3 regions of the Brachybacterium sp. sponge genome follow, and region 1 is predicted to be linked to each of the others. Evidence: riboswitches for the same ligand, from Rfam matches in the RefSeq annotation. Region 1 holds a riboswitch; each other region holds the start of a gene.
The links. A riboswitch is a leader RNA that binds a small molecule or an ion and turns the genes downstream of it on or off. The one in region 1 is predicted to bind thiamine pyrophosphate.
Positions count from the first base shown of each region.

Region 1 (2,250 bases):
GGTCCCCGGCCGGGCCCATCGCGATCGCCAGGCCGTTCCAGGCCTGCACGAACACCCAGTACAGGAACCCGAACACGACGCCGAGCACCACCACGAGCACGAGCTCGCGCAGGCTCAGCGGGGTGCGGCGACGGGACGTGCCGGCAGGGGCGGCGTCAGGGGCGAGGCGGGGGGCGGTCATCGGGCCTCCCCCGCGTTCTCGTCCTGCGCCGGGGCGAGCTCCCGCACCTCGTGCGAGGGGCTGTTCAGCGAGAGGGTGAGGTGGCTGGTGACGTGCTGGACGCCGCGGCCGACGAGCAGCCAGCCGGCGAGCGCGGTCGCGATCACGTCGCCGGCGTCGCCCTCGAGCCGGGTGACGAAGTGCTCGGAGCCGCGGAAGGTGCCGAGGTCCTTCGCATGGTCGATCGCGGCGTAGATGTCGCGCATGTGATCGGGGGCGGTGCCGTCGACGGCGACCTCGTCGGCCAGCGGATAGAGCGCCCAGTCGGCGCTCGCGAAGCGTCCGGTGCTCCGCGGCTGCGGCACCTCGGTCGCGCGGGGGCCCGCGCCGCCGGGCAGCTCGCAGGCCACCTCGCCGGGGCAGCCGCGCGAGAGCAGCACGGTGAGCGTCGCGTGGTGGCCGGTGCGGGCGAGCGCCTCGGCCAGGTCGATCAGGGCGCGCTGGAGGTGGGTCTCGTGGCCGCCGAGATAGGTCGAGACGTCCCCGGTCTCGTGCACGAGGCCGGTGAGGTCCAGCCGGGAGAGCGCATCGGTGAGGATCCGGGCGTAGTCCTCGCTCATCACGGCGGCGGTGACTCGGGCCCCGACCCCGAAGCCGAGCGGGGTCGCGGTCGGGTCGCCGGAGGGGGCGGGCGCGGTGGGGGCGGTGGGCGATGAGGTCACGGTCCATGCCTTTCGTACGGGCACGGGCGCGCGGCGACGATCGCTCGGCGGAGCTCCCTGCGCCGGCATGATCCGGATCAGGTTCTACGGTCGGAGTTCGAGTACTCCCTCTCAGCCCGGCCTGCCGGACTCCCGTGCACGCCCCGCACCCTATCTGTCCCGTCCGGCGCACGCGCCTCGTGTCCGGCGCTGCTGTCAGCGGGTCGTCGGCGGATCCTCGACGAGGGGGACGAAGAGATACGCGCCGTGCTCGCTCGCGGCGACGTCCTCCCCGTGACGCTCCAGGCGCAGCATCCGCTCGTTCACGGGGATCACCATCACGCCGTCGTCCGCGAGCTGCGCGACGAGGCTCTCCGGCACGGCGTCGGCCTGCGCGGAGACGAGGATCCGGTCGTACGGCGCGTCCTGCGGCGCGCCGAGCACGCCGGGCTGCGCGAGACGGATCTCGGCCTCCGCGGTCCCCGCGTCCGCTGTCCCGGCGAGCGCGGCCCGGGCCGCGCCGATCAGCTCGGCGCGCCGCTCGACGCCGATCACCCTCCCGCCCGGCCCGCACAGCCGGGCGAGCAGCGCCGTCGTCCATCCCGATCCCGCGCCGAGGTCGAGCACTCGCTGCCCCGGTCGCACGTCGAGGAGGGTGAGCATGTTCCGCACCGTCGTGGGCTGGGAGTTCGTCTGGCCGTGGCCGATCGGCAGGGGCCGATCCTCGCCGGCGAGCCGCCGCAGCTCCTCGGGGAGGAACCGTCGCCGGTCGGTCTCCGTGAGCGCCTCCTCGAGGCGGCGCTCGCTCTCGGCCCGGTGCGACATGGCGCCGTCAGCTCCGGGCGACCTCGACGACGCCGTCCTCCGGCCAGTCCCGCACCTCGGTGCCCTCGGGGGCGAGGTTCGTGGCCTGGCGCAGGTAGATCGGTCGTCCGAGGTCGCTCGCGACCGCGTCGTGGACGGGCAGGGCGAGTCGCGGGCCGACGGCGCGGAGGAACTCGATGGTCTCGGACATCTTCGACCAGGGCGCCGTGACGGCGAAGGCGAGGACGTCGATGCCGTGGAACTCGGGGACCGGCTCGAGGGAGTCCCCGGTGATGCCGAGCCGCGGCCCGTCCCCGGCGGACAGGACGATCCCGCAGTTCCCGATCCGCGGGATGTCGGGGTGGATGATCGCATGGCGTCCGCCGACGGCCTCGAGCCGCAGCGACGGGTGGTCGCCGACGGGCGTGAAGCGGTGCGCCTCCCCGGCCGCGAGCGCGATCACCCGCTCCTGCGCGACGAGGGGCCCGCCGCTCCCCTCGCCGACGCCGCCGTCGGAGGCATCGGCGGCGGTGAGCATCCGGGCGGTCTCCGGCTCGGCGATCACCTCGGCGTCGGACGCGGCGG
Region 1 is NZ_LRMP01000001.1:1,639,199-1,641,448, reverse strand. It holds gene A4A78_RS07245 (ECF transporter S component) at 1-181, opposite strand, end outside; gene A4A78_RS07240 (YkoF family thiamine/hydroxymethylpyrimidine-binding protein) at 178-882, opposite strand; TPP riboswitch at 920-1,028, opposite strand; gene A4A78_RS07235 (protein-L-isoaspartate O-methyltransferase) at 1,078-1,686, opposite strand; gene A4A78_RS07230 (MBL fold metallo-hydrolase) at 1,694-2,250, opposite strand, start outside.

Region 2 (2,250 bases), 440 kb from region 1:
GCGCTCGGCGAGATGCTCGACGAGGGCGCGCAGGAGCGTGAAGAAACGTTCCGGGCTGATATCCGTGGACCATGTCGAGATCACGGCATCGAGATCCCTCCTGGAGGATTCGGAGAGCTTCTGCGAGGTCTTCAGCATCTTCTGGAACCAGGCCGACGGCATGCTTCCGGATTCGAGGTTCTCGAGGGTGCGCGGGAAATGATGCACGGCCTGGTACGCGTCACGCAGTCTCCAGCTCGCGGCGCTGCGAGTGACCCGGAGGCCGAGCGCGGCGCGGAGAGTCTCGACCTCGTCGAGCTCGCAGGCATCCTCGTACTCGCCCTCGACCTCGTGCAGGGCTGCGAGGGCGCGGTACTGCGCAGCGAGCGCGAGGGCGGTGGCGCGCTCCGCGTCCCAGACGCGCTGCGCGGCCTCGCTCAGAGCGGGGTCGTCGGCGCAGCCGCCGAGTTCAGGCAGCGCATCGCGAGTGCGCGCCTGACGCGCGGTGACGCGGTGGAGACGAGCAGGCAGCGACGCGATCAGGGCATCGACGGCATGGTCGGAGGTGGCAGCCGCGGCCTCGGGACGCCCAGCATCGCGTGCGTCGTCGGCGATCTCATCGCCCGACGAATGCTCCGGCTGCGTGATGCTCATCGGCCCCTCCTCCCCGTCCGCGTCGGCGATGCGTCGATGCACCGCCCCTTTCGATCCGACCCCTTCACACTAGGGGCCGGAACCGACAGAAGGAAGGTTCGAGAAGAATATGTGGATAACTTTCTGATCGAGTGGCGCATTTCGACCGCTATGCAGCTCTCGATCCACACCTTTCCTCCACAGTCCCACTTTTTCCACAATGTCATCCACCGGTTTTCGGAGGATTCGCTTCGTCTGTCGGACCCTTGCTGCAGGAGGCATCGACTCCAGACGCCCAGGCCCCTCCCCCGTCGCTTGGCCTACACTCGGCCGCTGGACACGGGGTGCGCCCGAGGCGCTGAGATCACACCCGTGGAACCTGATCTAGTTCGTACTAGCGAAGGGATGTCCGCATGAGCTCGGATCCTTGCACCCTCTTTCCCGCTGCCCTCCCCCGCGCCGCCGCGCCCGATCGGCCCGCTACCCGCCGGCCCGCACCCGACCGCCCCGCGCCGTCGGCCCCGCGCGTGCTCTCGATCGCGGGCACCGACCCGACGGGAGGTGCCGGCACCGCGGCGGACCTCAAATCGATCACCGCCGCGGGCGGCTTCGGCATGGCGGCGGTGACCGCGGTCGTCGCGCAGAACACCCACGGAGTGAGCGACATCCACGTCCCTCCCGCGCAGTTCCTCGCCGCGCAGCTCCGCGCGGTCTCCGACGACGTCGAGCTCGAGGCGGTCAAGACCGGCATGCTCGGCACCGCAGAGATCATCGAGGCCGCCCGGACCTGGCTCTCCGCGCACCCGCCGCGGGTGCTCGTGGTCGACCCGGTGATGGTCGCGACCAGCGGCGACAGGCTGCTGGAGCCCGAGGCGGAGCAGGCGATGATCCGCTTCTGCTCCCTCGCCACCGTGGTCACCCCGAACATCGACGAGCTCGCCGTCCTCACCGGCGAGCCCCGCGCGCACGACGAGGACGAGGCCCTCGCCCAGGCCGCCCGCTGGTCGGAGGCGACCGGCGTCGCGGTCGTCGTGAAGACCGGGCACCTCGACAGCCGCGAGGTCACCAACGCCTGGATCGCGGCCGACGGGACCCGTCACAGGGTGCACTCCACGCGGGTGGACACGACGAGCACGCACGGCACCGGCTGCTCCCTCGCGGCGGCGCTCGCGACCCGGCTCGGCGCCGGTGAGGACCCGGCCACGGCCCTCGCCTGGGTCACCGACTGGCTCCACGAGGCGATTCTGCACGGCGCAGAGCTGCAGGTCGGGAGCGGGAACGGTCCCGTCGACCACGCCCACCGGGCACGGCGGCTCGCGGCGGCGGGATCGGCCGCGCCGTGGGTCGCCGGCGGCGCGGTGCCGGACCGGTGGGAGCAGCCGGCCCAGCTCGCCGCCCGAGCGACGGCCGACGGCCCGACGGGTCCTGCCGCCTCGGTCCCGCCCGTCGGCCCGTGGACCGAGGCGCTGTGGGCGGCCGGGGCGCCGCTCGCCGGCGCGATCGAGGGCTCCGGCTTCGTGGCGGCGCTCGTGGACGGGAGCCTGCCCGAGGGGCAGTTCTCCTTCTATCTCGCGCAGGACGCTCACTACCTGCAGCGCTACTCCCGCGCCCTCGCGACCCTCGCCGCGACATCGGAGG
Region 2 is NZ_LRMP01000001.1:1,196,480-1,198,729, reverse strand. It holds gene A4A78_RS05215 (hypothetical protein) at 1-633, opposite strand, end outside; TPP riboswitch at 943-1,035, shown strand; gene A4A78_RS05210 (bifunctional hydroxymethylpyrimidine kinase/phosphomethylpyrimidine kinase) at 1,026-2,250, shown strand, end outside.
Region 2: linked by a shared signal. The riboswitch ahead of A4A78_RS05210 (bifunctional hydroxymethylpyrimidine kinase/phosphomethylpyrimidine kinase) and the one ahead of A4A78_RS07240 (YkoF family thiamine/hydroxymethylpyrimidine-binding protein) in region 1 are both predicted to bind thiamine pyrophosphate.

Region 3 (2,250 bases), on a different contig from region 1:
GATCGTCTTCCCCGCCGCGATCCTCGAGCCCCCGTTCTTCGACGCGGAAGCCGACGACGCCGTGAACTTCGGCGGGATCGGCGCGGTGATCGGCCACGAGGTCGGCCACGGCTTCGACGACCAGGGCTCGAAGTACGACGGGGACGGCAACCTCGTCTCCTGGTGGACGGCGGAGGACCGCGAGGCCTTCGACGCCCGCGCCGCCCGTCTCATCGCGCAGTACTCGGAGCTCTCCCCGCGCGAGCTCGACGACTCCCACCGAGTCAACGGCGCCCTCACCATCGGCGAGAACATCGGCGACCTCGGCGGGCTCTCCATCGCAGTCAAGGCCTATCTCGCCAGCCGCTCCGAGGAGGAGGCCGCGGCCGAGCTCGACGGGCTCACCGGCCTGCAGCGCGTGTTCTGGTCCTGGGCGACCGTGTGGCGGGGCCGGAACCGGCCCCAGGAGGCGATCCGCCGCCTGGCCGTGGACCCGCATGCGCCGATGGAGTTCCGCTGCAACACGGTCGCCGGGCACATCGACGAGTTCCACGAGGCCTTCGACGTGCGCGAGGGCGACGGCATGTACCGCGCCCCCGAGGAGCGGGTGAGCATCTGGTGAGGCCCGATCCGCCCTTCCACGTCGGGCGGACGGTGCCCTCGTCCGTGGGCTGGACCCGCGTCGTCGTCACCGTGGTGGCGGGCCTGATCGTGTCGGGCCTGCTGCTGCAGCGCGGCTCGGCGCCGGGCGCGATCGCGGTGCTCGCCGCCTTCGCGCTGCTGGCGCTGTGGACGTGGATGGGCCAGGCCACCCGCTTCGTGGTCGACGGGAACGGGGTCACCGTGAGCCTCGGAGGCTTCCTCCCCCGCCGGGTCTGGCCGATCGAGGACTTCCGCACCGTGCAGCTGCGCGATATCCCCACCGGCACCGTGGGCGTCGCCCTCGGCGGCTACGGCTGGCGGCGCGGGAGGGCGATGACCCCGAAGCCCGAGGAGCTCACCCCCGTCGGCCGGCGGAAGATCTTCACCCTCGCCGAACAGCAGCGTCCCTACCGGATGCTGGTCACCCGGCCGGGCACGAGCGTGGAGATCATCGGGACGAAGGACACCTGCTACATCCTCTCCCCCGTCGACCCCGAGGCGGCCGCCGATGCGATCGACCAGGCCATCCGTGCCCGCCGCTGAGCGTGCTCCTGGGCTAGACTGTCTGCTCGTCATCCACTGACAGGGGAGCACCGTCCGGTGCTGAGAGTGCGCCGACGGCGCAGACCCTCGAACCTGATCCGGCTCGCACCGGCGTAGGGAGTCGGGATTTCCGTGGAGCACCGCCGGTGCTCCGCGCCCCTTCCAGGACCTGGGAGGAGACGTGATGACCCGTTATCGCACCGTCGATCTGCTGGTGACCGTGCTGATCGGGGCGGCCTTCGGGGTCGCCTTCCTCGGCTACGGCCAGCTCTACACCCTGATCGGCCCGCTGACCGCGGCGTTCAAGCCGGCCGAGGGGCTGCTGGCGGGGATCTGGTTCCTGCCGGCCGTGCTCGCCGCGCTGCTGGTGCGCAAGCCCGGCGCCGCCCTGCTCGCGGAGATGGTCGCCGCCGTGCTCTCGATGCTGCTGGGCAGTCAGTGGGGCTGGGGCACCGCCGTGTCCGGTCTCATGCAGGGCGGTGGGGTCGAGCTCGCCTTCCTGCTCACCCGCTACCGGCGCTTCACCCTGCCCGTGGCGGTGCTCGGCGGCGTGCTCTCTGCCTTGCTCGAATGGGGATGGGAGAAGGTCGCCTACTACCAGGAAATGAGCTGGGCCTTCTCCGGCACGATGCTCGCCTTCTTCCTGCTCTCGGGGGCGCTGCTGTGCGGGGTGCTGGGCTGGGCGGCGAGCCGGGCGCTGATCGCGACCGGCGCGGTGGACTCCCTGGCCTCCGGCCGGGAGGCGGCCCGCGCGGTGGAGGCCTGAGCACCGGGACCGTCCCGGCGGCGTCCGTGCACGTCGACGGGCTGCGCTGGCGGCCGCTCAGCCGGCGCGAGCCGACCATCGAGGGGCTCGACCTCGAGATCCCGCCCGGGCAGCGAGTGCTGCTGGCCGGGGCGAGCGGCAGTGGGAAGTCGACCGTGCTGCGGGCGCTGGCCGGGCTGCTGGACCCCGAGGACGGGGACGGCGAGGGGCTCGTCCCCGCGCCCAGCCGGCCCGGGGAGCGGGGCCTGCTGCTGCAGAACCCGGTGCACGCTCTGGTCGGCGCGACCGTCGCCCGCGACGCCGCCTTCGGACCGGAGAAC
Region 3 is NZ_LRMP01000002.1:864,932-867,181, reverse strand. It holds gene A4A78_RS11845 (M13 family metallopeptidase) at 1-601, shown strand, start outside; gene A4A78_RS11840 (hypothetical protein) at 598-1,164, shown strand; TPP riboswitch at 1,196-1,301, shown strand; gene A4A78_RS11835 (ECF transporter S component) at 1,349-1,930, shown strand; gene A4A78_RS11830 (ATP-binding cassette domain-containing protein) at 1,957-2,250, shown strand, end outside.
Region 3: linked by a shared signal. The riboswitch ahead of A4A78_RS11835 (ECF transporter S component) and the one ahead of A4A78_RS07240 (YkoF family thiamine/hydroxymethylpyrimidine-binding protein) in region 1 are both predicted to bind thiamine pyrophosphate.